DNA from 3 places in the Salinicoccus roseus genome. Region 3 is predicted to be linked to each of the others. Evidence: predicted binding sites of a transcription regulator. Region 3 holds the regulator's gene; each other region holds the start of a gene.
What was found. Region 3 encodes CtsR, which represses protease genes until heat stress. Its sites were predicted from a motif close to ATGGTCAATAAAGGTCAAACA; they were not measured.
Positions count from the first base shown of each region.

Region 1 (10,249 bases), on a different contig from region 3:
TTGTTGATGACTTCATCGGCGGTTCCGGATTCGGCGATGACGCCATCATCCAGGAACAGGACGCGGTCTGCGATTTCCAATGCAAAATCCATTTCATGTGTGACGAGCACCATGGCCATTTCATCCTGTTCTGCGAGGTCACGTATGACTTCTAGCACTTCCCCGACAAGTTCCGGGTCGAGTGCTGAAGTGACTTCATCGAACAGCATGATCTTCGGCTTCATGACCAGTGCACGAGCCATGGCGACCCGCTGCTTCTGTCCGCCTGAAAGGTTCGCAGGATAGGCTTCATATTTTTCGCCGAGCCCCACCCGGTCGAGCATCTGCTTGGAAAGTTCCACGGCTTCCGATTTCTTCATCTTCTTGACCTGGACAAGTGGTGTGACGCAGTTGTCCAGTATCGTCTTATGCGGGAAGAGGTTGAAGTGCTGGAAGACCATGCCGATATTCTTCCTTACCCCACGCAGGTGCTTTTCGTTCGCCGTCTTCATCTTTCCGCCCGATTCCATCCTCCATAAATTTTCTCCGGCGACTATGATGTCGCCGTCAGTCGGCTCCTCAAGCGTCATCAGCAGACGGATGATCGTAGTCTTCCCCGACCCACTCGGGCCGATGATGGCAATCTTCTCAGTCGGGTATATATCAAGATTGATACCCTTCAGGACATGTGTATCACCGAATGACTTATGAACATCCTTATATTGTACGATTGGTTCCATTATTCGGCCACCTTCACTTTCTTTTTCTTAGTCTCGAATCGACGATTCATTTTATTTTCAAGTCTTCTGATCAAAAGTGCAGAAGGATAGCTGAGCAGAAGGAACAGGAGCGCGACGATGGTCAACGGTTCAATATAGGACCATGTCTGCGCGCCATAGCTCCGTGCGATGCTCAGTATGCCTACAACCCCGATGGTTGCTGCAAGCGGTACTTCCTTGAACAGTATGATCAGATAGTTCCCGAGCATCGGTATCGTCGGCGGCAGTGCCTGCGGCAGGACGATCTTCGTCCATTTGTCACGGGTCGAGAAGTTGAGTGCCGTCGATGCTTCCCACTGTCCCTTGTCCACACTTTCTATTCCGGAACGGTACACTTCACTGATATAGGTGGAAAAATGAATTCCAAGTGCCAGCATGGCGGCGACGAACGGTGTAAAGGACGTTCCGACATACGGCACCATCGGCCACGCGAAGTACAGGAAGAAAATCTGCACGATCGGCGGCGTGGATCGTATGAACTCCTTGATCCAGTAGACGATGAAATTGAATGGTTTGATTGGAGTGGACTCGAGAATCAGCCAGACGAACCCTGCAACCATTGCCAACAGATAGCTGGCAATGGTGAGTCCCAATGTGATCTTGAGTCCTTCCAATATGATCGGAAATGCGTTGAAGAATGTTTCCCAACTCCAATATGTTGCTGACATCAGCTCGCCACCCCTCTCCTGGAGATTTTCTCACCTTTTTTGGAAAGCCAGATGAGCGGCAGTGCGATGATGAAGTACATCACCAGTACCATCAAATAGGCCAGCGGCCCTTCTGAAAGGTTGGATGACCGATATATGTCCCCGTAGTAGAGTATGTCGGTCAGGCCGATCAGCGAGACGAGGGCCGTACCTTTAAGTATCTGTATCGAATAGTTGCCGAACTCGGGCAGCATCAGCCTGAGTGCCTGGGGCAGTATTACATGCCTCATGCGCTGGAACCTTGAAAGGTTCAATGCGACACTCGCCTCCGTCTGGCCCTTGTCGATGGAAAGTATGGAACTTCTGACGACTTCGGACATATATGCCCCATAGTTCAGTGCAATGGCAATGACCCCTACCCACCAGTTGCTTCCAAGATCGATATTGAACAGCATCGGCACTGCATAATAGAGCCAGAAGAGCTGGACAATCAGCGAAGTCCCCCGGAAGATTTCAACATATAATGTAGTGAAGCCACGAATGAATGGATTTTTCGCCAACCGTGAAAGGCCGGCGATGAATGCCATTACGAAAGAGAAGAACGTGGCCACCAGAAATATGCTGATGGTCGTCCATGCACCCTGGGACAGGTAGGTCAGTATGTTCACCCCAGTATCAAACATTTTCCTCACTCCTTATCTGCCAATAAAAAGGTCCAGTATTTCCAAAGGAATGACTGGACCTGAAAAGATTATTCGCCTTCACACAGCTGCTCGGTTGTCACTTCTCCGACTTCCACTCTGTTGTTTTCTGCAGTGAAGCCTTGGGATTCATCGAGAATCTCATCGATTGTGCCATCTTCCTTCAACGTTTCGAGTGCATCGTTATATGCAGTGCGGAGCTCTTCATCCTCAAGGTTGAATGCTGCTGCACCAAAGCTTGGGATGCCCTCGATATCGGGCTGTTCGAAATCTTCCACGATCTCCACATCGTCACTGTCCAGTGATTCATATGCTGCCCTGAGCGTTGCTTCAGTCGCCGCTGTCACATCCGCGTTACCGGATTGGACAGCTGAAAGCTGTGCAGGTATGTCTCCGACCGACATGATCTGGCTTGGATCTACACCTTCCTGATCGAGGAAGTCGAACTGTGTCGTTCCTTCCATAAGTGCCACCGTCACGTCAGGATTTTCTGCGATATCCGCATAGCTGTGGATATCTTGCGGGTTGCCCGCTTGGACCACGAGCCCTTCACCGTACTGCATTTCAGGTTCTGCAAACAGTGCATTTTCACAACGGTCCGGCAGGATCGCCATACCTGCAGTGATGACATCATACTGTCCGGCCTGTACGCCCGGAATCAGTTCGCCCCAGTCCGTCAGGTGCCCTTCCACATTGTCGATGCCCATTTCCTGGAACACCGCTGTCGCTATGTCTATTGCAGCCCCTTCAAGTTCTCCACTCTCTGAATCCTCATAAGCGTAAGGCGGTTCATTCGCAAATCCGATGTTCACTGTGCCACTATCCTGAAGTTCAGCAAGCTTTCCTGATTCTCCACCGGATTCTCCTTCTCCGGACCCGCTGTCTTCCGAGCCTCCATTACCGCAGGCTGCGAGTACGAGAACAAGCCCAAGCATAAGTACTAATGCGTAATTCTTCAAAAGAATCTCCTCCTAGTAAGTTGGTTATCTTTCCCTAGCCATGAACATGTACAACGTTAGTATACAGGAGTGATGCTCTGTGTCAAATTCAGGATTTGATGGATAAAAAAGGTGTAAACATAATGTCGGGGGCTATGCTGTAAAAGCAGTAGGACTTGAATCAATTTTATTATAATTTTACAGATAATTCAAATTATATTGTAAATTTAAACTTATAGAATGATTTTCATCAACTGAGATATATGCAGAAAAAAAGCTGCCCCTCATCAGAGGGACAGCTTGGATAAAACTGATCTACATATCAAATTGCAGCGCGCCGTCTCGGTAGTCTATCTTTACATTGATGCCTTCCGACATATCCGCTTCAATTAGTTTCCTTGCAAGCGGTGTTTCTATGTGACGCTGGATGAAGCGTTTGAGCGGACGTGCACCGAACTGCGGTTCGTAGGCCTCTTCAGATATCCAGTCCTTGACCGCATCAGTGACTTCAACGGTCATATGCTGGTCTGTAAGGCGCCTGTTCAGGTCATTGATCAGCTTGTCTGTAATGAGCTTCATGTTCTCCCTGGACAGCGGACTGAAGATGACGATGTCGTCCATGCGGTTGATGATCTCAGGTTTGAAGTGCTGATGGACCTCCTTCATGACGATGTCCTTCGTACCTTCGGAGATCTCCCCATCCTGCATCACCGTATCGAGCAGATGGTTCGAGCCGATATTCGATGTCATGATGATGATCGTATTCCTGAAGTCGACCGACCTTCCCTTCGAATCCGTCAGGCGGCCTTCGTCCAGCAGCTGGAGCAGGATGTTGAAGACATCCGTGTGGGCCTTCTCCACTTCATCCAGGAGGATGACGGAGTACGGCTGGCGGCGGATGGCTTCCGTCAGCTGGCCGCCCTCCTCATGTCCGACATATCCCGGCGGTGCACCGATGAGCCTGGAGACGGCATGCCGTTCCATGTATTCACTCATATCGATGCGGATCATGTGCTTCTCGGAATCGAACATCGTCGCCGCCAGCGTCTTAGCGAGTTCCGTCTTGCCGACACCGGTCGGGCCGAGGAATAGGAAGCTGCCGGTCGGCCGGTTCGGATCCTTGATGCCGGCCCGTGCCCTTATAACAGCATCGGCAACGAGGTCAACCGCCTCATCCTGCCCGACTACACGTTCATGAAGTATATCGGACAGCTTCAACAGTTTATCCTTTTCGGTTTCGACGAGCTTCGTTACCGGTATACCGGTCCACTGGCTGACGATGTAGCCGATTTCATCCTCCGTCACCACTTCGCGGATGATGCGGTTCTCACCGGCGCTTTCCTCCTGGAGGGCCGCTTCCAGCTCTGAGAGTTCACGCTCGAGCTGCGGCAGCCTGCCGTGCCGGAGTTCTGCGGCCTTTTCAAGCTCATAGTTGTTTTCGGCCTCCTCGAGCTCCTGCCGTGTACGGTCGAGCTCTTCACGCTTATCGTTGACCTTCTGGATCTGCCCCTTCTCCTTCTCCACACGCTGAGCGAGGGACTGCTGGGCTTCACGTCCTTCGGACAATTCCTTCTGCAGCTCTTCAAGCCGTGTCCTTGATACGGAATCATCCTCCGACTTCAAGGCCTGCTCTTCGATTTCAAGCTGCATGACGCGGCGGTTGATCTGGTCGAGCTCGGTTGGATTCGAGCCCATCTCCGTCCGTATCGTGGCACTCGCCTGGTCCATCAGGTCGATCGCCTTATCCGGCAGGAACCTGTCCGTAATGTACCGGTCGGACAGTTCAGCCGCTGCAACGAGGGCGCGATCGGTGATCCGCACCCCGTGGTGCACCTCATAGCGCTCCTTGAGCCCGCGGAGGATGGAAATCGTATCCTCGACATCGGGCTCCGGTATCTGTACCTTCTGGAAACGGCGTTCCAGGGCGGAGTCCTTTTCGATATATTCGCGGTATTCATTCAGTGTGGTGGCCCCGATGCAGTGGAGTTCCCCTCGGGCGAGCATCGGCTTCAGCATATTGCCGGCATCCATCGCACCTTCAGTCTTGCCGGCGCCCACCAGCATATGGATCTCATCGATGAAGAGGATGATCCGCCCTTCCGACTCCTTCACTTCCTTGAGTACGGCCTTCAGGCGTTCCTCGAATTCACCGCGGTACTTCGCACCGGCGACAAGCGCAGAAAGATCGAGTTCAAATATCGTCTTATCAAGCAGGCTGTCCGGGACGTCCTTGCGCACGATGCGCTGGGCGAGCCCTTCCACGATCGCCGTCTTGCCGACGCCCGGCTCCCCGATCAGGACCGGGTTGTTCTTGCGTTTTCTGCTCAGTATGCGGATGGAGTTGCGGATTTCCTCATCGCGCCCGATGACGGGATCCACATTGCCGCTCCGGACTTCCTCGACGAGGTCACGTCCATATTTTTCCAAAACTTCATATTGCACTTCCGGATTTTGTGTTGTCACATGATTTCCCCCTCTTACTTTGTTGATGATCTCCCTGATCACTTCACTCTTGTTTCCGACGGTCTCCTTCAGGATCGGTTCCGTCTCGATGCCTGCCATGAGCATGTGTTCGACCGAGATGTATTCATCCTTCATTTCGCCCATGATCTTCTCTGCCCTGTTCACGACCTGTGTGAAGCCGTTCGACATGTACTGCCCATATTGGACATTGTCTCCCTTGACCACATTGTACTTCGACAGTTTTTCATCATATTTCGTGAGCAGTGCATCCACATCGATGTTGGCCCGTTCCAGTACATCCCGTGCCATGCTTTCATCTATGGTGAAGAGCGCCTTCATGACGGCTTCCACTTCGATCGACTGGAGCTTCATGTCGACGGAAATCGACTGTGCCCTTTCGATGATGGACTGTACCGTGTACGTCATCCTGTTGATATCCATATTCATCACCTCTTGTTCTAAAATGGGAGCAGCTTTATTCAAACCGCCTCAAAATGTTTGACCTTTTTTGACCTTTAACTATATTATACACCCACTGCATTTATTTTCAAGTAATTGATAGCTTTTATCCGACATTTATTTTATATTATATCCTAGGGTTTCATAGGAGGTTGAATCATGGATATTTTGGAAATTATCCGTTACATATTTTTGGGGCTGCTGCAGGGGTTCACTGAACCGATTCCTGTATCATCCAGCGGCCATCTCGTCATCGCCCGGGAAATTTTCGGGATAGAGGCCAAGGGCCTGTCGTTCGAAATACTGCTGAATACCGCATCACTCATTGCGATACTCTTCATCTACCGCCAGGATATCACTGCAATCGTGGTCAATCTGAGCCGCTTCCTGTTCAAAGGGGCGCGGGATGAGGAAGCCGTCGAGGACTTCCGCTATACCATCTATCTCATCATCGCCACCATTCCGGTCGGTGTCTTCGGCATCCTGCTGAAGGACGTCATCGGGGACAACGTCTCTATGCTGACCGTCGGACTGATGCTGTTCATCACCGGCCTCGCACTCTGGTTCATCAAGAACAAGCGGGGCGTGAAGCGCGACGGCGACCTGAGCATCAAGGATGCCATCATCGTCGGGCTGGCCCAGTGCGTTGCACTGATGCCAGGCGTGAGCCGCAGCGGTGCCGCACTCGTCGGTTCAATGGCTGTAGGCATGAACCAGAAGAACGCCCTCAGGTTCGTATTCCTGCTCTACATCCCCGTATCGCTCGGCACGGCACTGATCTCCGTCGGGGACCTCGTGAACGACCCCGAGATCATATCGCTGGCCATTCCCTATGCGCTTGCATTCATCGCCAGCATCATCGCCACATACTTCGGCCTGAAGTGGCTTCAGGGGGTCATGGAGCGCGGGAACCTTGCAATCTTCACCTATTACTGTTTTGCGCTCGGTTCATTCGCCATCCTGTATCATCTGTTCATCCTGTAGGATATGGTCCATACAATATCATCCATACCCCGGCAGTACACACCGGACACAAAAAAATCCCACAACCTTCAGGTTGTGGGATTTGCTTATATGCCGGCCTAGCTCACACCGAGTGCTATCTTGGCGTAACGGCTCATTTTATCTTTGTCCCATGGCGGATTCCATACGATGTTGACTTCCGTCTCTTTGACTTCAGGAAGTTCGGAGAGTGCAGTTTTGACCTGGTCCACAATCTGTGGTCCCATCGGGCAGCCCATGGAGGTAAGTGTCATTTCAACACCTGCGTTGCCATCTTCATCAAGATGTACACCATAGACGAGTCCGAGGTTGACGATATCGATGCCGAGTTCCGGGTCGATGACGTTCTCAAGGGCACCCATCATGCTTTCTTCCATTGCTTTATCCATTTATCTCACTCCTTTTAGAGTATATACTATATAATATATCAAAAAAACTACACGATATAAACATAAATGATATGATAGTTATGATAGTTTTATGAATGTTGACAAGGAGATTTGCCGTAATGGAAAAGCATCTTATATGTTTGGACCTGGATGGGACGCTGCTGAACGACGACAAGGCAATCAGCCCATTCACCAAAAAAACACTACTCGAACTGAAGACACGCGGCCATGAAATCATGATTTCGACCGGCCGCCCCTATAGAGCAAGCGAACCCTACTACCGGGAACTGGGCATGAATACACCAATCGTCAATTTCAACGGCGCCTTCGTCCACCATCCCCAGGATCTGTACTTCAAGACAGTGCATGAGGAACTCGACCTGGAAGTCGCCCAGGAGATCGTCAAGCGTGTACCGGATTTGAACATACAGAACATCATCGCCGAAGTGAAGGACAATGTCTATATCCACTACCATGACGAGGTGCTCTTCGAGGCCTTCAGCATGGGCAACCCGCAGGTCAAGATCGGTGACCTGACCCAGAACATCGAATCGGGCCCGACGACCATACTGATCCAGGCTGAGGAACCGGAAGTGCCGGCCATAAGGCAGGCACTGGATGACCTGTTCGCCGAAACGATCGAACACCGCCGCTGGGGTGCGCCCTATCCGGTCATCGAGATCGTCAAGAAGGGCATCAACAAGGCGGTCGGCGTCGACTACTGCCGGGGCTACCTCGGCATAGACCAGAAGTACACGATCGCCTTCGGCGATGAGGACAACGACACCGAAATGCTCCGCTATGTCGAGCATGGGGTGGCGATGGGCAATGCCATCGATGAAATCAGGACAGTGGCCGACTACATGACCGACACCAATAATGACGAAGGCATCGGCCAGTTCCTGAACGACTTTTTCAAATTGAATCTATAACAAAGAAAGGAGCAGATGATATGCAGTTGATCGCAGACAGCTGTTCAGATATCTCCGTGGAGGAACTGGACAGGATGGAGATAGAAATGATTCCACTGAAGATTACGATTGATGACAAGGACTACCTGGACCAGTTCGACATTTCAAGTACGGAGGTGCTCGATGCCATTTCAGAAGGCAAACGTCCATTGACGAGCCAGGCGAACCCTGAGGATTTCACCAAGGTCTTCCAGAAATACGTGGAACGCGGGGAACCTGTACTCTACATCGCCTTCTCGAGCGAACTCTCGGGCACATACCAGAGTGCCGTAATCGCAAAGGATACGATTCTGGATGACCACCCTGATGCGGACATCACCATCATCGATACGAAGGCTGCAAGCTATGGCCTCGGACTGATTGTGGAGCGTGCCCATGGCTATGTGGAATCAGGATTGTCCAAAGATGAGGTTATTGCCAAAGTCGAAAAGGATGTCAAGGACATCCGCCACTTCTTCACAGTCGACGATCTCGACTATCTGGCAAAGGGGGGACGTCTGTCGAAAGGACAGGCATTCCTCGGCGGCCTGCTCAACATCAAGCCGCTGCTCCATGTTGAAGAGGGGAAACTCGTCCCGCTCGAGAAGCACCGTGGCACCAAGAAGGTGCACAGCAGCATGGTCAAGCACCTGATCGCCGACAATGTCACCCGTGAGGTGCATATCACCCAGGCCAATGCGGAAGCGCAGGCGGAGCAGCTGAAGCAGAAGATACTGGACGGTACCACCATCACTGACGTCAGGATCAGTACAATAGGGCCGACGATCAGCAGTCATACGGGCAATGGCACGGTAGCAATGTTCTATTTCAATGAAGGGGTGTAGGCATGGGAAAGGTTATTATTGTAGGCGGCGTGGCCGGAGGCGCCACGACAGCCGCACAGCTCAGAAGGATCGATCCGGAAATCGACATCACCATCTATGAGAAGGGCCGCGACATCAGCTACGGCAACTGCGGCCTGCCCTATCACATCGGCGGAGAAGTCGAAGAGCGCGACCAGCTGGTCGCGGCGACACCCGAAAGTTTTGCGGAACGCGATGTCACCGTCGAAATATTCCATGAGGTGACGGCAGTCGATCCGGATAACAGGACGGTACAGGTGAAGGATATCAGAAATGACCGCACGTTCGATGCAGCGTACGACTACCTGATCCTCTCCCCCGGTGGTTCCCCGCGCCTCATTCCAGCACTGCTTGATGTGCCCCAGGCATTCGTCCTCCATTCCCTGGAGCACCTGGATGAAATCAAGGCCCACATCGAAGAGAAGAACATCACGCGTGCCGTCGTCGTCGGTGCCGGGTACATCGGCCTTGAGATGGCTGAGAACCTTGTCCACCGAGGCATCGAGGTGACGCTTGTGCACCGGGACACGGAAATCTATCGGCCGCTCGAGTCCGATATGAGCGATTTCTTCATGGAGGAGCTCAAATCCCGGGGAGTCGATGTGAAGCTCGATACGGAAATTGTGGAGGTTTCAGGTGATACTGCGACCCTCTCAAACGGTGAAAAGATCGAGGCTCCGATGATCATCGCAGGCATCGGCATCACACCGCGCACTGATTTCCTTGAAGGATCAGGCATCATATTGAATGATGAAGGCTATATCTGCACAGATAAGCATGGCTGCACCAACAAGGAAGGGGTATATGCCGTCGGGGATGCGATCGAAACGAACTACCATCACGTGGACCGTCCGGTCCATGTGGCACTCGCATGGGGTGCCCACAGGATGGCATATGTCATCAGCAACCAGATCAGCGGTGACAGTTCCGTCTGCTTCGAGGGGCTGCTCGGCACCAACATCATCCGCTTCTTCGACTACGATATCGCTACGCTCGGCCTGACCGAGCCGGAGCTTGCGGACTATCCGCACTTTGTTGTGGACCATAGGCAGAAGAACAAGGCCGGGTACATGTCGGAC
Region 1 is NZ_RKQJ01000001.1:1,129,807-1,140,055, forward strand. Features, by position in the region: gene EDC33_RS05730 (amino acid ABC transporter ATP-binding protein) at 1-722, opposite strand, end outside; gene ehuD (ectoine/hydroxyectoine ABC transporter permease subunit EhuD) at 719-1,426, opposite strand; gene ehuC (ectoine/hydroxyectoine ABC transporter permease subunit EhuC) at 1,426-2,088, opposite strand; gene ehuB (ectoine/hydroxyectoine ABC transporter substrate-binding protein EhuB) at 2,157-3,041, opposite strand; gene clpB (ATP-dependent chaperone ClpB) at 3,360-5,948, opposite strand; gene EDC33_RS05755 (undecaprenyl-diphosphate phosphatase) at 6,126-6,950, shown strand; gene EDC33_RS05760 (metal-sulfur cluster assembly factor) at 7,049-7,357, opposite strand; gene EDC33_RS05765 (Cof-type HAD-IIB family hydrolase) at 7,477-8,289, shown strand; gene EDC33_RS05770 (DegV family protein) at 8,310-9,152, shown strand; gene EDC33_RS05775 (CoA-disulfide reductase) at 9,155-10,249, shown strand, end outside.
Region 1: the regulator CtsR is predicted to act here: its motif matches at 6,003-6,023, upstream of clpB (ATP-dependent chaperone ClpB).

Region 2 (10,249 bases), on a different contig from region 3:
ATGGAAGGATTGGACCAGGAAGGCGACACATATGTCATCCCGCGTGTCCATGAGATGCTTACACCACTCGTATCTGTAGTCGTATACCAGTTCATCGCATACTATGCAGCACTGCACCGCGGCAACGATGTCGACAAGCCACGCAACCTGGCGAAGTCCGTCACAGTGGAATAGTATATAGTACTTGGAAATAACCTCTTCGGTCCAGGCCGTTAGAGGTTATTTTAATGCCTTAAAATGAAGAAAGACATAAATGAATGTGGAGTGGCGTCTTTAGAAGATCTGCGGCGTATATCGCAGGACATTTAGGGTATCCGTCTATTAATGCATCAGTTATGGCCTATACATATCACATTGAAGACTGCAGGGAAGAAGATGTGGACTAACTATCCACCCGAAAGGATGTTTGAAGCGGAAATGAAAAGGTTCCGGACAGGAGCGTGTGCATACAGGGCTGTAAGATATCAACTGTACAATGATTCATGGGAGGAAAGGTTCACTATTGAGAATTAGAGGTGCGTGGCCTTATCGTTGAAGTCAGACAATTTATAGCCACATTTCAAGAGGAATTTCAGGTTTTCCCCATCTTATAAATTTACATTTCATAAGGATGTGATAAAATAACGGACAATATGTATTAGAAGGAGAAATGATTTTATGAAGAAATTATTATTCAGCCTATCCCTCGGCACATCCTTGGCTGTTCTGGCAGCATGTGGTGGCGGAGATGAATCTGCAGAAAATACAAATGAAGAAACGGAAACACAGGAGGAAGCGGCATCAGGCAATAATGAGGAAGCAGCTTCTGAAAATAGTGATAAGTCTGCTGAAGCAGAGCAGGGTGAAGGACATCCTGAAATGCCGGAACCGGATCTTGAAGGCATACCGGATGTCGTTGCTGAAGTGAACGGTGAGGAAATCACGAAGGAAGAATTCGAGCAGACATACACCAATCAATTCCAGTCGGCAGCGATGCAGCAGCAGATGACCGGTGAAGAAATCGACCAGGATCAGATGAAAAAAGACATCCTCGATGGCATGATCAGTCAGAGGCTCTTCATCCAGGAAGTGGACAATCGTGATATGAGTGCCTCTGAAGAGGAAGTCGATGAAATCGTAGGACAGCTGGTCGAACAGAATGGATTCGAATCTGAAGATGAGCTCTTCGCTGCCTTTGAAGAGCAGGGCATGGCAAAAGAAGAAGTGATATCCCAGATTGAAACGGATAGTAAAATCACGAAGATGATCGAAGAAGAGACTGGCGAAATTGACCCTACAGAGGAAGAACTTCAGGCAATGTATGATCAGATGACGGCGCAGCAGGAAGAATCGGGCCAAGGGGAAGTCCCTTCCTTTGAAGAGATCAAGCCGCAGCTTGAAGACCAGGTGAAGATGGAGAAGGAAACAATGGCTGCACAGAACCTCGCTTCAGAGCTTCGTGAAGATGCAGATGTGACGGTTCATCTATAATCAGACAAAAGAGAAACAGCCTCCAGTTTGAACTGGAGGCTGTTTTTTATTCCGCCGTCTTTTCGAAAATCTTGCGGTCGAAGGAGGCGAAAGTCTCTGCCCCGCCTTCTGTGATATAGACCGATTCGGTGATGGAGACACCGAAGTTGTCGAACCATAGGCCGGGCATGAGGTGGAAGGTCATGTTCGGCTGAAGCATGGTGTGGTCTCCCGCCCTGAAGCTGATGGTATGCTCCCCCCAGTCGGGTGGGTAGCTGAGTCCGATGGAGTATCCGATACGGGCGTTCTTCACATATCCGTGCTTGCCGATGGTGCGGGTCCACACCTCATTCACCTCTTCGGCTGTAGTGCCCGGGGTCATGTGGTAGAGCGTTTCATTGATGCCTTCATTTATTACATCTGCCACCTCCTGCACGTGCCCAGGGGCTTTACCGAGGATCATGGTGCGGGCCAGTGGCGTATGATACCGTTTATAGCATCCGGCAATTTCTAGTGTCAGTATATCCCCCTCGATATATCTTCTGTCCGACCATGTAATGTGGGGACTGGCGGTCATCTTTCCGGCAGGTAACATGGGGACCATGGAAGTATAGTCGCCGCCGAAATCATCGCTGCCATAGATCTGGGCATGTGTAATGGCCGCTGCTACTTCATTTTCCCGGACACCGATATTGACGGTGTCGTATGCGGCCTGCATGGCCTTTTCCACAATCTGTGCAGCATTCTTCATGTAGCTGATTTCTGTATCGCTTTTAAGGACCCTGACCCAGCTCACCAGGTTGCCGGTATCCTTCAGCTCGGCATTGGGGAGACCGATCTGCAGACGTTCATGGCACATTGCCGTATAGTAGAAGGAATCCATTTCGACACCGATCTTCTTATCATCCTGGCCGCATTCGATCAGTACTTCAGCCACGTAATCCATGGGATGCCTGATGGTCGACTGTACATAATTGTCGGGATAGAAGCGGATGCTGGATTCCTTCATCCATGTCGTCATCATTGCTCCACTGGCATCCATCTGCCGGCCGATCCATATGGGTTCGTCCATATCGATGAAGACCAGGACGACCTGATTTACATAGAAGCTCCATGCATCGTATCCCGTCAGATAATACATGTTTGAGGGATTGGATATGATCAAACCCTCAACCCCATACTGCAGCATCTTCTGTTTCGTATTGTTCATTCTGATATCATATTCTTCTTTGGAGAACATGGGCCTCTCCCCTTTGTCTGTGGATTATTGCTAAAAGGCAGGATGTGGAGGGTCAGGATTGGGCATTGGACACGTTGAGTGCCTGCAGCGCATTTTCAAGGTCCTGCTTCAAGTCGTCGAATGATTCTATGCCTGCAGAATAACGGATGAGGCCTTCAGCGATTCCGAGTTCCGCCCGCTCTTCCGGAGTGGATTCCACATGGCTGGTCGTCCTGGCCGGTCCGACTGTTGTTTCGACGGCGCCCAGGTTGGCTGCCCTGTTTGCGAATTCAAGCCGTGGCAGCACTTCTTTGACAGCTTCCATCCCGCCATGCAGGGAGAAGCTGAACATGCTGCCGAATCCTTTCATCTGTTTTTTTGCGATTTCATGGTTCGGATGGTTCTCAAGTCCCGGATAGAATACTTCAGCCACAGCAGGGTGGCCGGAAAGGTATTCAGCAAGCCTGCCTGCGTTTTCGGTCTGCTTCCAGACCCTGAGATCCAATGTCTTCATTCCTCTGATCATCAGGTAGGCGGCATTGGGGTCCATTGTGGCACCATTGATTTCACGATAGTGGAAGACCTGCTCGACAAGGTCCTTTCTTCCGCACAGCACCCCGCCGAGTGCATCTGCATGTCCGCCCAGAAATTTCGTGGCACTGTGGACGACAAGGTCGGCTCCAAGTGACAGCGGGTTCTGCAGAATTGGAGTTGCAAATGTATTGTCCACGACAAGCAGGGCATCCTGCTCCCTGGCAAGTTCTGCGATCCTTTCGATATCAGTAATCTTTACAGTCGGGTTGGTCGGTGTTTCAAGATGGATTAGCCGGCAGCCTTTTTTGATTTCATTTTCCATCGCTTCATGGTTGCCTGTCTCACACAGCTCAATTTCAATATCGAGCTTCGGCAGAAACTCCGTGAATATCTTGTTTGTTCCACCGTATGTGTCCTTGATGCTGACGACACGGTCCCCTGGACGGAGGAAGGTGTGCAGGGTGTTGCTGATTGCAGCCATCCCGGTGGAAAAGCTTGTAGCCGCTTCAGCACCTTCCATCTGCTTGATCTTGTCCTCGAATGAAGCGACGGTCGGATTCGTATTTCTCCCATAGATATGGCCGTCTTCTTCTCCGATGGCCACCTGATACCAATGGTCGAGGTCGTCGTAGTTATAGGCGACGCTGTTCACGACCGGCACCTGGCTGGCGCCATGTACCCGGTACGCCTTCTCCCCTGCCCAAACAGCTTCCGTTGCATGATCTACATTTCTCTTCATTTTAACACACCCCTTTAATATAATGGAAACGCTTACATAAATATACGTTTAGTGTACTATACCATTAAAAGGGTATATTTATAAATGAAAATGAACTAATTTAATGAAGAAAAAATTTAAAAGCAGGGGGAATGAAGATGGCGGTATTTGAAGAATTCATCAGTGGAATCGATGACAGTGATCATAGGCAGAGGATTGGGAAGTGGACTATGCGCTCCTGAAGAGGATCATCGAGTTTAACATTGAAGATAAGGACGGGGTGGATACATTCTGGCGATGAGCAGAAAGGGGCTGTATGCAGTCCTATTTTTTTTGGTATAGAGGATCAAATGCTTGAAAGTCAAATAAGGTCAATGTATAATATAATTAAGGTCAAAGTTAGTCAGTAATTTATTATTTTATGGCTTTGACTTTAGATATATCAATGAGCAGTATTGTTGAATCAATGTTCCATAGGTTTTATAATGCTTTTATAGTCAAATAAAGTCAAATATAAATGAGACGTATATATATTAAAATGAAGGAGGAATCTATTCATGAAATGTCAAAATTGTGGTATCAATGATGCGAATGTCAATTTGGCAATGAACATCAATAACCAGAAGACACAAGTCCACTTATGCAATGAATGTTTCCGTGAAATCAGAGGCCAGATGATGGGCGGCGGTGATTTCTTTTCGGGGTCTCCTTTCGAAAATTCAGGGTCCAATGATAAGCAGTTTCAAGGGAATGGCAACGGCCAGGCCGGAACAAGAACAAGACAGAAACAGGCTGCCGGAGGCGATGGTCTGCTGGATCAGCTTGGCAAGAACGTTTCCGATGAAGCGCGGGCAGGCAACATAGACCCGATCATCGGACGTGATACGGAAATCAAGCGTGTCATCGAAACGCTGAACAGAAGGAATAAGAACAATCCGGTACTGATCGGTGAGCCGGGTGTCGGTAAGACCGCTATTGCTGAAGGTCTGGCACTCAAGATCACCGAAGGGGCAGTTCCTGCCAAACTGACCAATAAAGAGATCTACGTTCTTGACGTGGCATCACTCGTAGCGAATACAGGCATCCGCGGTCAATTTGAAGAGCGCATGAAGCAGCTGATTGCTGAGCTTCAGGAACGCAAGGATGTCATCCTGTTCATCGATGAGATCCACCAGATCGTCGGTGCAGGGACAGCGGAAAGTTCACAGATGGATGCAGGCAACATTTTGAAGCCGGCATTGGCACGTGGTGAAGTGCAGATCATCGGTGCGACGACACTTAAGGAGTATCGCCAGATTGAAAAGGATGCGGCCCTTGAACGCCGTCTGCAGCCGATCCTCGTAAAAGAGCCGACACTGGACGAAGCGGAGCAGATTCTCCAGGGGATTAAGGACCGTTACGAAAAATTCCACGAAGTACGCTACTCCGACGATGCCATCCATGCATTCGTTACACTAAGTGACCGCTATATCCAGGATCGTTTCCTGCCGGATAAGGCAATCGACCTTATGGATGAAGTCGGCTCACGCCTCAACCTCTCTAATGCGGAAAGCGATTCGAACTCCATCCAGCAGCGTCTGAATGAAATCGCCCGGGAAAAAGAGGAGGCAGCTGAGCGTGAAGAGTATGAAAGAGCTGCAAACCTCAAGTATCAGGAAATACAGCTTGAAAAGCAGCTTGAGAAGGCCAAGGATAAGGAACAGGTGCTCGATGTCGAAGTTTCAGACATCCAATTGATCGTCGAAGAGAAGACGGGCATTCCTGTAACGAAACTTCAGGCCGATGAACAGAAGAAGATGCGGGATCTTGAAGGTGAACTTGCCAAGAAGGTCATCGGACAGGAGGAGGCGGTCGGCAAGGTGGCCAAAGCTGTGCGCCGCAGCCGTGCCGGGCTGAAGTCCAAGCATCGTCCAATCGGGTCATTCCTATTTGTCGGACCGACGGGTGTCGGTAAGACGGAATTGACAAAGGCACTGGCTGAAGAGCTTTTCGGCTCCCGTGAATCTATGATCAGGCTCGACATGAGTGAGTACATGGAGAAGCATACAGTGTCCAAGATCATCGGTTCACCACCGGGATATGTCGGACACGAAGAAGCGGGGCAGCTGACTGAGAAGGTCCGCCGCAACCCTTACAGCATCATTCTGCTGGATGAGATAGAAAAAGCCCATCCGGATGTACAGAACATGTTCCTGCAGATCATGGAAGATGGTCATCTGACAGATTCCCATGGCCGTACGGTCAGCTTCAAGGATACCGTCATCATCATGACGAGCAACGCAGGAACTGGCGTGAATACAGCAAGCGTCGGCTTCAATCCGGACAAGCATGAATCCGTATCGACGCTGGACAACTTGAGCGACTACTTCAAGCCTGAATTCCTGAACCGCTTCGATTCAATCATCAACTTCAATGCATTGACTGAAGACAACCTGATTGAAATCGTCGACCTGATGCTTGCAGAACTTCAGGAGACTGTCGAGGAGAACGACATCAGCATCACAATCACTGATGAAGCCAAGCGTGAACTTGCACGGCTCGGTTATGACAAACGGTTCGGTGCAAGGCCGCTCCGCAGGGTTATCCAGGATAAGATAGAAGATCAGCTGACCGACCTCATCCTGGAGGAAGAGACTATAGATAATGTGAGAGTACAGTTGGAAGACGAAGAGATTGCAGTTGTGAAAGGCTAGTTTCGCACTTGTATATAAATGGAGGCTGCCGTCCCGAAAGGGATGGCAGCCTTTTATATTCTCTGGTGTTGTTTCATATTTGCAGCATACGGGAAGAGTGTTCCAACAATACTCTAGGAGGAGATACTGTGAAGGACCATCAAATATATATAAATGGCGAATATACATCCTCGACCGGAGACGAATGGATCGACATCATCAACCCGGCGACCGAGGAAGTGATATCCAGGACACCTAAAGGCACATCAGAAGATGTGGACAGGGCAGTGGAAGCTGCTTCCCAGGCCCAGCCTGCATGGGAGCAGGTGCCGAACATCGAGCGGGGCAGGATTGTACGCAAGATGGGTGAGAAGATCGCCGAAAGAAGAGAGACTTTCATAGATCTGCTCCAGGAAGAGCAGGGGAAGGATTACGAGTTGGCAAGCGGTGAAGTGGATCTGGCGATAGACTATTTCGAATACATGTCCGAATGGGCGAGAAGAATCGAAGGCGATATCGTTCCAAGTGACAGGTCCAATGAGAACATCCTTGTCTACAAGAAGCCGATCGGCGTAGTGGCCGGGATCATCCCGTGGAACTTCCCGGTCTTCATCCTGGCACGGAAAGTGGCCACTGCACTGATGACCGGCTGTACCGTTGTAATAAAGCCGAGTCAGCATACACCGAACACGACGATGGAATTCACCAGAATCGTAGATGAGATGTCAGAGGTTCCTGCAGGCATATATAATGTCGTAACAGGTGCAGGCTCTGAAATCGGCAATGCCCTGGCTTCACACAAGGACGTGCACATGGTGACGATGACAGGCAGCATCACCGCCGGTACAAAAGTGATGGAGGCAGCGGCGCAGAACATTACAAAAGTGAATCTCGAGCTCGGTGGCAAGGCGCCCGCCATAGTGACTGAAAATGCAGACCTCGATCTTGCGGCAGAAGAGATCACGACTTCAAGGCTTGCCAATAATGGGCAAGCCTGCACAAATGCGGAGCGTGTCTATGTCCATGAGAGTGTTGCTGAGGAACTGACCCGTAAGCTCAAGGAGAAGTTTGAAGCGCAGACATTCGGAGATCCACGCAAAGACAAGGAGGCGGATCTCGGCCCCCTCGTCAATCAGGACCGTCTGGAAACAGTGGATGAGATGGTGCAGAATGCAGTTTCATCTGGTGCAAAAGTGGTTACGGGTGGAGAAGCCGCAGATGTCGACGCAGGATTCTTCTATAAACCGACGATCCTCACAGATGTTACACATGAGTCCGACATCATGACGGATGAAATATTCGGGCCGGTGTTGCCGATATCAACGTTCAGCACATTGGATGAGGCCATTGAAAAAGCCAATGATACCGTATATGGACTTTCATCATCAGTTTACACGGAGGACCTGAACGAAGCGATGCGTGTCATCAATGAGATGAAGTTCGGTGAAACTTACGTCAACCGTGAAAACTTCGAGGCTGTTCAGGGATACCATGCAGGAATGCGCCAATCTGGCCTTGGCGGCACAGACGGCAAATACGGAGTAGAGGATTTCCTTGTAACCCAGGTGGTCTATATGCAGTATAAGGAAAACAAAAAATAGAAGAATGATCAATAGATGCAGAGCCCTCCGGTTCTGCATCTTTTCAATACATAAAGCCCATCTTTCAATGCCGCAGTCCAAGATAATCCACTTAGCTCCACAATGGTGTTATAATACACTTAAAGAGGCTATACATAATTGAGTCCTTCAAAAAATCCCAATTGATGAGGAGGGGAGTCATGAAAAACCAGACAATGGTCAAAAAGTTCGATCGGCAGTCAAAAACGTATGACAAGCGGAGGGGCAACGATCCTACCGATAAATACCGGGAGCGCATCATTCCGGAAGCTGAAGGTAAGGTTTTGGAGGTGGGTATTGGTGCCGGAGGGAATTTTCCGTACTACGAAGCTGATATTGAGCTGACAGGTGTCGACTTCAGTCCCAAAATGATTAATGCGGCCCAGGAGGCAGCTTCAGCCTATCCCTTTGAAGCGACACTGTACGAGGCGGATATAGCAGAGCTGGATTTTGATGAAAACAGTTTTGACACTATCGTCTCCACGCTGTCATTCTGTGCCTATGAGCACCCGGATGATGTACTTGGGAATTTTGCAAAATGGTGCAGGCCCGAAGGAACGATATTGATGATGGAACATGGCGAGAGTACAAACCGTCTGCTCGCAGGGGCACTGAATATAGTGGACCCGGTTTCGATGAAGGTGCTCGGATGCCATCAGAACAGGAATATCTCAGACATTGTAAGGCATTCCGATTTGAAGATCGTGAAGGAGGAGAGGCATCTGGCCGGCTGCCTTTATATGCTGTGGGTAAAACCTTGAATATTGGTTGAATCAGGGCAGAGGGTCATCTTCTGCCCTGTTTGAATGTATGAACTTCAGGGAAAGGAGCAAATAGCAGAAAGGGAGAGGAGTCCAAATGAAACGTTTTAGACTTTTGATCGCAGCAGCTATGCTCAGTACATTGATGGCAGCATGTGGAATGAACAATGATTCCAATGAGTTTGATCAGCAGCAGACGATAAATGATACGATGAACCAGCAGAGCCAGGACGGATCTGATGGAAACAGCCAGGAGTAACATCTACATACATGAAACACTCCGGAGGCCAGACGGCCTCCGGAGTGTTCTGTTTGAGTGTCCTCTTCTATTCGAGTCCCATCGATTTCCTATAGCCCTCCAAATAGGAGATTTCTGATGGGGAGCCCTTGTCCATGCTGTTCATCGCCCGGTGCCACAGTGGATAATATGGCTCAGGCCGGGCTGCTGCTTCAATCCTGTCATGCTCTTTCTGGGTCAGGCGGATGTTGTAGGAAGCAATGTTTTCATGAAGCTGCTCTTCATTTCTTGCCGCAATGACCACAGGACCCACATTCGGGCGGTCCTTGACCCATGCAAGGGCGATCTGCGGCACTGTAGCGTTGCGCTCTTCTGCGACTTCCTTGAGTGCATCGATGACATCATACAGACGCTCCTCATCCTTCACCCAGGGCTCTGGCCATCCGCCACCTTGACGGGTACCTGAAGGGGCCTCATTATTGCGGTCGATCTTTCCGTTCAGAAGGCCTTCGCCGAGGGGACTCCATATCATTGAACCGATGCCGAGTTCACTGCCGGCCGGCAGCAGCTCGTATTCCGCTTCCCGCGCTTCAGGTGTATAGTAAATCTGCTGGGTGATGGGCGGGATGAGCCCCTTCTGTTCTGCAATGGTATAAGTTCTGGCCAAGGCCCAGCCGCTGTAGTTCGATACGCCCCAGTACCGGATCTTGCCGGATTTGATGAGATCGTTCATCGTTTCAATCGTCTCTTCAATTGGAGTGCGCCCGTCCCAGAGATGGACGAAGTAGATGTCCAGGTAATCGGTGCCGAGCCGTTCCAGGGTCCGGTCGATCGACGTTTCAATATTGATGCGCGAAGCACCGCCCGCATTTGGGTCCTCCCCTAGGTCGAATCCTGTCTTGGATGTCAGGAGTACCTTCTCCCTCCTGCCTTTGATGGCTTCTCCGAGCACCTTTTCCGCATCTCCTTCTGAATAGAGGTTGGCTGTATCAAACATGTTGATGCCTGCATCGAGGCAGATATCCACATGGCGTCTTGC
Region 2 is NZ_RKQJ01000001.1:1,375,175-1,385,423, reverse strand. Features, by position in the region: gene glmS (glutamine--fructose-6-phosphate transaminase (isomerizing)) at 1-174, shown strand, start outside; gene EDC33_RS07030 (SurA N-terminal domain-containing protein) at 658-1,470, shown strand; gene EDC33_RS07025 (M24 family metallopeptidase) at 1,517-2,689, opposite strand; gene EDC33_RS07020 (cystathionine gamma-synthase family protein) at 2,742-3,941, opposite strand; gene EDC33_RS07010 (ATP-dependent Clp protease ATP-binding subunit) at 4,478-6,613, shown strand; gene aldA (aldehyde dehydrogenase) at 6,742-8,193, shown strand; gene EDC33_RS07000 (class I SAM-dependent methyltransferase) at 8,373-8,972, shown strand; gene EDC33_RS12645 (hypothetical protein) at 9,070-9,231, shown strand; gene EDC33_RS06995 (aldo/keto reductase) at 9,299-10,249, opposite strand, start outside.
Region 2: the regulator CtsR is predicted to act here: its motif matches at 4,414-4,434, upstream of EDC33_RS07010 (ATP-dependent Clp protease ATP-binding subunit).

Region 3 (10,249 bases):
GTTTACGCGTTCAAGCTTCCGGCTGCGCTGGCGGCCTTCTGCCTCAGGCTTGCCGAATGTTCCCCTGCCCTTGGTCTCCTTGTGGACCAGTTTCTCCTCCATCTGGTTCCATGCACCGCAGTTTGGACATCTGCCCATCCATTTGGGCGACTCATGTCCGCACGCCATACACTCGAAAATGTTTTTCGTCTTTGCCATGTCTAGAGACTCTCCTGTAATTTGAATTTATTATTAATATTGTATAACTATTACCTATGATTTTAAAGCGGAACCTCATTGCAGCCCGAGGCCCCATGATGAAAAAACCGGGATGGTTTCCCATCCCGGCGTGCCACTCCTTCTATTCCACTGCAACTTTTTCTTTCGTGCTTACATTGAATTCGTCATCCTTGTAGTCGATTGTGACGACTCTGCCTTCGAGTTCCTCGCCGGAAAGCAGGGATTCACTGAGCGTATCTTCGATATGACGCTGGATGGAGCGTGCGAGTGGACGCGCACCATATTCAGGGTCATATCCTTCCTCGGCAATCTTTTCGGTGGCCGACTCGGTGACTTCAAGATGGATATCCTGATCGCTCAAACGCTCTGTCAGCTGATTGATCATGAGCGTCACGATTTCTTTGAGGTGTTCCTTCTCGAGGCTGTGGAAGACGATGATATCGTCCACACGGTTGATGAATTCCGGACGGAAGCTGTTCTTCAGTTCCTTCATCATCGTATTTCTGATCGTGTCGTAGTCCTGGGACTGCGCCGTCGTACCGAAGCCTGCAAACTTGTTGTCCCTGAGCTCCTGGGCACCGACGTTCGATGTCATGACGATGATCGTGTTCCTGAAGTCGACGGTGCGTCCATTGGAGTCCGTCAGACGTCCGTCATCCAATACTTGCAGCAGCATGTTGAAGACGTCCGGGTGAGCCTTCTCGATTTCATCGAAAAGCACGAGTGAATAAGGTTTCCTCCTCACTTTTTCCGTCAGCTGGCCGCCATCATCATAGCCGACATAGCCCGGTGGTGAACCGACGAGACGGGAGACGGAGTGCTTCTCCATGTACTCGCTCATGTCGACGCGGATCATCGCATCCTCTTCGCCGAACATCGCTTCGCTGAGTGCCCTGGCAAGCTCCGTCTTACCGACACCCGTCGGACCGAGGAAGATGAAGCTGCCGATTGGACGCTTCGGATTCTTGAGTCCGGCGCGTGCCCTTCTGACCGCTTTCGAAATGGAAGCTACGGCGTCTTCCTGACCGATGACGCGGTCATGCAGGATGGACTCCAGGTTCATCAGCCTCTCCGACTCGTCCTCTGCAATCTTGGAGAGCGGGATGCCTGTAATGCTGCTGATGACAAGTTCTATATCACTTCTCGTTACAGACTGTGATGCCTGTCCCTGTTCCTTCTTCCAATTGTCTTCACGCTTCTTAAGCTCATCTTCAAGCTTCGTCTGCTGATCCCTGTAGTTCGCCGCTGCTTCAAACTCCTGGCTCTGTACGGCTGCGTCCTTCTCCTTCTTGATGGCTTCGAGCTTGCCTTCAAGATCCTTCAGATCCGGTGGGGACGTATAGCTTCTGAGCCTCACTTTGGATGACGCTTCATCAATCAGATCGATCGCCTTGTCCGGCAGGAACCTGTCCTGGACATAGCGGTCACTCATGACCGCTGCCGCTTCCAGCGCCTCATCCGTGATGGTAATCCTGTGGTGTGCTTCATAGCGGTCGCGGAGACCCCTCAGAATGAGTATCGCATCCTCGACATTCGGCTCATCCACCTGTACGGGCTGGAAACGGCGCTCCAGTGCCGCATCCTTTTCGATGTGCTTGCGGTATTCATCAAGCGTCGTCGCCCCGATGCACTGCAGCTCGCCGCGTGCAAGTGCAGGCTTCAGGATATTGGAGGCATCGATTGCACCTTCGGCGCCGCCGGCCCCGATCAGTGTATGCAGCTCATCGATGAACAGCACGACGTTGCCGGCCTTATGGATCTCCTCCATCACCTTCTTCATGCGTTCCTCGAATTCACCACGGTACTTCGTGCCTGCCACGACGGTCCCCATGTCGAGTGACATGACGCGCTTGTCCTTCAGTGTCTCCGGCACTTCGTTTTTGATGATCGCCTGGGCAAGGCCTTCGGCAATCGCCGTCTTGCCGACACCAGGTTCACCAATGAGTACCGGGTTATTCTTCGTCCTTCTGCTCAGCACCTCGATCACACGGGTGATCTCCTTGGATCTGCCGATGACCGGGTCGAGCATTTCATCACGGGCAATCTGCGTAAGGTCGCGGGCCAGTGAATCCAGGGTTGGTGTATTGTGGTCCTTCTTCATGCCGTCCTTCTGCTGGAATGACTCAGGGTTGCCGAGCATCTTGATGACTGCGGCACGGGCCTTCGTGATGTTCAGGTCGAGGTTGGAGAGCACGCGTGCGGCCACGCCTTCACTTTCCCTGATCAGGCCGAGCAGGAGATGCTCCGTGCCCACGAAGTTATGGTGGAGCTTGCGCGCTTCATCCATTGAAAGTTCAATGACCTTCTTCGCCCTCGGCGTGTAGTGGATGGAAGAGGAAGGTTCACTGCCTTCGTTGATCAGGTTGAACACTTCCTCCTTCACTTTCTCTTCAGTGATGTTGAAGGATTCGAGGACCTTCGCGGCAATGCCTTCGTTTTCCTTTACGAGCCCAAGCAGCAGGTGCTCGGTTCCGATATTCGAATGCTTGAGGTTGATTGCTTCTTCCTGTGCATAGGCCAGCACTTTTTGCGCTCTTTCAGTCAGTCTGCCAAATAACATATTATTCCCCTCCTAGTAATTGTCTCATCAAAGCCGCACGCTCTTCTTCAACAGCATGCTCCAAGGACGTGATTTCTATATCTTTTTCATTCAGGCGCATCTTGATGAATGCTGGCTGAATAAGTTGAATCCATTTCTGGAATTGGAAACCTTCCAGTTCAATCAGATTGAGGTCGGTGCCGAGCTTCAGATCGCTCAGACACTTTGCCGCTTCTTTCAATGGCATCCTGTAGGCATGCTTCAGGAGGCCGTAGGAGCGGTAGACCGAATCCTTCACTTCGAGAAGATGTTCACTTTCAAGCCATGAGCGCATCTCCATCTCTTCTTCGACAATGCGTTCCTTCAGTTCGTCAAGGTTGTTGATGATCTCCTCTTCCGTCTGCCCGAGTGTCAGCTGGTTCGACAGCTGGTATATATGTCCGAGCGGGACGGATCCTTCTCCATATATACCTCTTAATGTGAAACCGAAACGGCTCAAATTTGCAGACAGCGGCTGGATGCGGCTGCCGAAGGTGAGCGCCGGCAGATGGAGCATCACAGAGGCACGCAGCCCGGTGCCGACATTCGTCGGACAGGCGGTGAGGTAACCATACTTTTCGTCAAATGCATAATCGACTTCCGACTCCAGCATATCATCGATCGCATCCGCTTTTCTATAGAGATCCATCATCGGGAGGCCGACGCCCATCGTCTGGATGCGCAGGTGATCCTCTTCGTTGACCATGATGGAAACGGATTCGTCTTCACTAATATAACTGAGCAGCCCCTGCTTCGTAAACAATGGGCTCACCAGGTGCTTTTCGACCAGCAGCGCCTTGTCCTCGAACTGGAGGCCGGACATCTCCACACGCCGGTAGCCTGTGAGTGTCTTTTCCAGTTTCTCAAGCACCGGCGCAATGGCATCATTTCCCTTCATCATGTATGGGAAGGGCAGATGACTCACGTTACGGGCGAGCCTCACCCGCGCGGACATTTCAACCGGCAGCTCCTCTGATTCCTGCATCCACGGGCTGATGTGATCATATCCCATCATCATCACCTGCCTGTTCCAGCGCCTTGATTTCATCACGTACTACCGCTGCCTCCTCGAACTCCTGCGCTTCGACGAGCTTTGCGAGTTCACCCTTCAGCTGTTCGAGCTGCTTCTTCGTCTTCAGTTGGGCACGCGCCTTCACAGGCACCTTCCCGACATGCTCCGACTGGTGGGCCTGCACCCGGCTGATGATGTCGGCTGCCTGACTGCCGAAAGTGGTATAGCAGTCGGGGCATCCGAATTTCCCCATCTGTACGATGGTGTTGATGGTGGACCCGCATGTCGCACACTGCTTCGGACGCCGTTTTGTCTGCTGCAGGGATGGGTGCTCGGACAGTGATTTGAGCAGCTTCTGTATGTTGAAGCTGTCGTCCGGATAACTGAAGTCATTCTCGAATGAGGCATTGGCACACTGCTCGCACAGGAACTTTTCGGTCTTTTCGAAGCCATTGCCCTTTGAGATATGGATCGTTGCCTCTCTTTCGTTGCATGATTCACATTTCATCTCATCACTCCTCTGTGTAGAGAATGACATCTATCACCCTCATCAGTATATTCGCACGGAGGCGGTCACGGTATGGCAGATCGAGCATCAGAGATTCCCTCTCCAGTACTGCATCTATGATTTTCGCTTCCTTCATTGTAATTACTTCGTTCTCCATCAGCGACTGTACGATGTGCTTGGCATTCTGCTGAGAGATGCCGTCGCCGATCAGCTGCTTCAGGCGTGCCAGATACTCGGATTTGGAGTGGGTCTCCACCTTGGTGATCCGGATGTATCCGCCGCCGCCCCTCTTGCTCTCCACGGTGTAGCCATGTTCATTGGTGAAACGGGTCTTTATCACGTAGTTCAGCTGCGAGGGGACACAGTCGAATTTCTCTGCGATATGCGCGCGTTTTATTTCCACGACTTCACCGCCGGATTCTTCAATCAGCTGTTTGAGGTATTGTTCGATTATATCCGACATGTTGCGCATTACATCACCCCTTTTGACCTTCTTTGACTAAATTATATATCCTATAATCAAATATGGCAAATGTAATGTTTTTTTATATCCACCCTTTATTTTTGTAAACGTTTGCATTATAATGAATCGGGATGATTTTGTCACATGATTACATATACAGACAATAACGCCATGCTATATAATGAATACAACTTAATCTTTTATGAGGTGAAATTCTTGAATATTCTTATGGGTATCATCGGGATCGCATTCACTTTCTTCCTCGCATGGCTTGTGAGCAGCAACCGCAAGCTTGCCTTCAAAAAATGGAAGAACATTCTGATCCTGCTCGGTATACAACTGCTTTTTGCTTTCATACTTCTTTCCACAGGCGCCGGCCAGGCCGTCATCGAATTCCTGGCAGCCGGATTCAACACGCTGCTCGGCTTTGCCGCTGAAGGTGTCGGATTCGTCATGGGCGACCTGACGACACTCGGAGACGGTTCTCCGGCAGATGTCTTCTTCTTCAATGTACTGCTGCCGATCATCGTCATTTCGGCACTGATCGGTATTCTGCAGTTCACCAAACTGCTGCCGCTGATCATCCGCGGACTCGGCTTCCTGCTGACGAAGGTCACAGGCATGGGCTACCTTGAGTCCTACAACGGTGCGGCATCCATGATCCTCGGTCAGTCAGAGGTCTTCATTTCACTGAAGAACCAGCTGCCACACCTTCCGAGGCACCGCCTCTATACACTATCTGCACAGGCGATGAGTTCCGTATCCCTGTCCATCGTCGGTGCCTATATGACAATGCTCGAACCACAGTATGTCGTTACGGCGATCGTACTCAACCTGTTCGGTACATATGTCATCGTCCACATCCTCAACCCGTATGAAGTGACGGATGCGGAAGATGCGGCCGATGTCGATGACAACCCGGATGCAGGCAAATCATTCTTCCAGATACTCGGGGACTACATCATGGATGGTGCAAAAGTCGCCATGACCGTTGCAGCGATGCTGATCGGTTATATCGCACTCATCGCCATCCTGAACGAAGCGTTCCTGCTCATCCCGGGAATGGAGATCACATTCCAGGACGTCCTCGGCTACATCTTCATGCCGATCGCATTCCTCATCGGAATCCCTTGGTCTGAAGCCCAGCAGGCGGGCAGCCTGATGGCGACGAAGCTGATTACGAATGAATTCGTCGCCATGCTCGACTATACGGGAATGGCGGACGAGTTCAGCCGCAAATCCCAGGCGATGATTTCGGTATTCCTGGTATCATTCGCCAACTTCTCAAGCATCGGCATCATTGCAGGTTCCGTCAAAGGCCTGCATGACGACAGCGGCAACAAAGTGGCCCACTTCGGCCTGAAGCTCGTATACGGTGCTTCCCTGGTCAGTGTGCTCACTGCAGCAGTCGTCGGATTCTTCGCTTAAAATTGATACTGTATATGTAGAAAGACAGGCCTCCCAGCCTGTCTTTCTTTTATGGCCGGGAACGGTTTGATTGACTTCATCCCGGGGTTTACATGATACTTCTTGATAAATCGACCATACGGAGAGATCAATATGAGAATAGGCATCATTTCCGACCTGCATGTCGACCGCCGGCATGCACGCTACTCGATCAGTGATTTTGAACATCTGCTTGCAGACGAAGTCCACAGAAGAAAAATTGAACTGCTCCTCATCGCCGGGGACATCTCCAGCGACTATCGCATCACCACCAACTTCATCCATTCGCTCATGGTCCGGACAGGAATCGATATCCGCTTCGTTCCCGGCAACCATGACTACTGGCAGCCGGAATCGGAGGACACCTCAAGTGCCGATATATACAGATTCTACAGGGAGCACCCTGAGAGCATGATCGCCACCCCGCTCATACTGGATGACGACTGGGCCATCGTCGGACACAGCGGCTGGTATGACTATTCCTATGCCGATGCCCGCTTCAGCAGGGAGAAGATTGCGACCGGTAAATTCTATGGCGGCACATGGCAGGATAAGGTACGGACAAGCTGGCCGATGGACGACCCTGCATTGTCGAAGACCTTTGCTGATGCTGTTCGGCAGGATCTTGAAGAGGTCGGGGACCGCAACATCATCATGATGACCCACGTGGTGACGCACCGCAGTTTCGCCGTGCCGACACCGCATCGGCTGTTCGATTTCTACAATGCCTTCATCGGCACATCCGATTTCGACACCTTCTACAAGGAGTTCCCGATCCACTACAGTATCATGGGGCATGTCCACTTCCGCCACCAGTTTGAAGAAAATGGCATCCAATTTATATGTCCCTGCCTCGGCTACTCGCGCGAGTGGCGCACGGATGACCTTGCTGTGGAAATAAAGAATACGCTTCAAATAATTGACGTTTAGTATCATAATGTTTAATCATTTGAGTAGTATAGGATAACTAAACCCCCGATTTTGAACGGCTATTCAAAATCGGGGGTATATTCTTTGCTATTCAATTCATCTATTTTTGGCAATCAATTGAAGAACGAAATAATAAACTACTGTGAAAATGGCAACTGTAACGATAATGGGTATTACATTATTGATTCCAAAAGTCATACCTATAGTATCTGAGGACGTGGGTGCGCTATTGAAGAATACAGCGCCAAAATATGCTGTCCGATACCCAAGTTCTGCACTTGAAAACAGCAATATCAAGAAACTGACTGTTAAAATAATCAAAGTCGTCACAATCGAAGCAGCTGCACTATTAATAATCCGTACTACGATTTTCATATCTAACTCCTTCTTTAGATTTACTAACCCTTGGATACTGAAATAAACAACAAAAAATAGAATATAAGAAGCAATATCAGATGAAAACAGGATAGCTACTATCATAAGCATAATGAAAGCCATTCACTTTAAGCATGGATTACTCCTTTGGAAAGCAGATTCTTTTTCATGCACACTTTCTCCTCCCTTAATACGAGAGCCAACAATAAAACTAAATTATCCCATAGATTTTTCTCTGTTTAGGCAGTACGGATAATACATCTAAAAGATTACAAATTCATATTATGAAATCCAACACCTTAAAGGAAATTGTCATATTTTTTGCAGATATGAATAGTACTGATTGTCACAAGGTTACTTCGAGGAAACTATCATTCCTATTAGATATGATATGGCTTGCAGCAGTAGTGGTATATGTAAAATTAATAATTATGCCTAATTAAAATAAAATGACCTTAACCAAGTTAAGGTCATTCAGTCCATCCTGTCGATGATCATATGATACCCGTCGCTGCCGTAGTCCAGGCAGCGCTTGACCCGGGACACCGTAGCGCTCGAGGCACCTGTTTCATTCTGGACCTTCGAGTACGTCTGCCCCTCCTTTATCATCTTCGCCACCTGGAAACGCTGCTTCAGTGAAACCAATTCATTTGTGGTGCAGAGGTCATCGAAAAAGTGATGGCATTCCTCAACCGTTTCAAGCTTCAATATACCTTCGAAGAGGTCATCAAGCTCCTTGCCTCTCAGTTTGTCTATCTGCATATGTTTCCCCCCATTAATACGATTATCATATCAAATCACTTTAGCGTTTTAAAGTGTTAAACAAAATTGTCGGAAATCTCTTGTCATCACCAATTTAATTTGTTAATATCAGATTTATTGATTATTCTTTATTACGCTAAAGCATTAAAGGAGATATGGTATGAAAAATGATTTGATCATCCGACGCCTGAAATTTGCACAGGATTATACACAACTGCTTGCCGATGAAAACTATCAGCTGGTCGACATGAATATGGTGGAGCCCTTCAATATCGACGACAAGCGCCACCATTCCTCGACCATCATCTTCGAGCGCAACGAACAGCTCTTCTCTATCCGCAGCGACTGGACGCGCTCCCTGCTCAACTACAGTGAGGACTATCACCTCAGCCAGCGCTTCTTCGGGTACTTCGGCCCCGTGGTGAGGAACTACAAGACATTCCACCAGGCAGGCGTTGAACTCTACCGCCCCACTGATGAGGAGATACTGGCGAGCATCGACATGCACTTGTCGTTCGTCACAGAAGGATATGGCGAGAAGTTCCATTCGATCGTGGTCAACGATGATACGCTGCTCGACCTCTACATCGACAAGTATGACCTTGATTCCGGCATACGCAACCTGGTCCATGAAAAGAACCTGTCCGAACTCAAAAAACAGCTCGGCCAGACCCACCCGCTCTATATCCTGCTTTCGGCGAAGGTGAGCGATCAGATGGATCTTGTGAATGCCGAGTTCGGCGACAGTGACATCATGCGCTTCATCGACAGGCTGAAGCAGGCGCTTGAAGGCTACGGCATGAAATTCATTCTCGACCTGTCATTCCGATCTCCCCAGTCGTACTACAATGGTTTCTATTTCCAGGCCTTCCTGGATCACGACTATCCGCTCCTGAGCGGCGGGGAATACAACAGTAGCGCTTTCGGCATTGCGGTAAACCTATCTAACGGAGGATTGCTATGATTACAGTCGCACTTACGAAAGGCCGGCTTTTCAAGGACTTTCTCAAATATATGAACGAAAATGACCTGAACAACTATATCCGTGCCCTGGATGGCGAGACACGCTCGCTCTACACCATCGTCGACAATGTAAAATTCATCTTCGCCAAAGGGCCGGATGTCCCGACCTATGTCGAAAGCGGCGTGGCGGACCTCGGCATCGTCGGCTCCGACATCATCACCGAAGACACATTCAACATACTGAATGTCTCCCAGCTGCCGTTCGGCGACTGCCACTTCTCCGTGGCTGCCCTGCCCGACCAGGAGGAATTCAGGGTCATCGCGACGAAGTACACCAACATTGCCCATGAGTATTTCAAGAATAAGCGGCAGGATGTCTCATTGATCCACCTGAATGGCTCGGTGGAGCTTGCACCGCTGCTCGGACTCTCGGACGGCATCGTCGATATCGTCCAGACGGGCGGCACGCTCAGGGACAATGGACTCGTCGAGCACGAGAAGATTATGGACATTCATGCACGGCTCATTGCGAACAAACGGACCTTCTATACGAAAGAGGACGAAATATATGACTTCATCAAGGAAATCGGGGTGATCGAATGAATGCCCAGGAATTCAGGGAGATATTCGACCAGAAGCGTGCCGGCACGGGGTTCGACGGCTATAAGGATGTGATGGACATCATCGAACGCGTCCGCACGGAAGGGGATGCCGCCCTCCTGGACTACACGGAGAAGTTCGATGGCAGGAAGCCGGAATCCTTCAAAGTGCCTGCATCGGCACTCAAGGCGAGCTATGATGCCATATCCGATGAGGAGAAGACGGCGCTTGAGACGATCCGCACGCGCATCGAACGCTACCAGGAGAGCATCAAGTATGAAGACAGGGATGATGGAGAATTCCAGTACGTCTACCACCCGATCGAGAAGATCGGCGTCTATGTGCCGGGCGGTACGGCGCTCTATCCGTCAAGCGTACTGATGACCGTCGTGC
Region 3 is NZ_RKQJ01000002.1:355,466-365,714, forward strand. Features, by position in the region: gene radA (DNA repair protein RadA) at 1-198, opposite strand, end outside; gene EDC33_RS08805 (ATP-dependent Clp protease ATP-binding subunit) at 341-2,779, opposite strand; gene EDC33_RS08810 (protein arginine kinase) at 2,781-3,845, opposite strand; gene EDC33_RS08815 (UvrB/UvrC motif-containing protein) at 3,799-4,347, opposite strand; gene EDC33_RS08820 (CtsR family transcriptional regulator) at 4,322-4,789, opposite strand; gene EDC33_RS08825 (NupC/NupG family nucleoside CNT transporter) at 4,997-6,208, shown strand; gene EDC33_RS08830 (metallophosphoesterase) at 6,341-7,156, shown strand; gene EDC33_RS08835 (hypothetical protein) at 7,253-7,531, opposite strand; gene EDC33_RS08840 (YerC/YecD family TrpR-related protein) at 8,006-8,293, opposite strand; gene EDC33_RS08845 (ATP phosphoribosyltransferase regulatory subunit) at 8,454-9,257, shown strand; gene hisG (ATP phosphoribosyltransferase) at 9,254-9,859, shown strand; gene hisD (histidinol dehydrogenase) at 9,856-10,249, shown strand, end outside.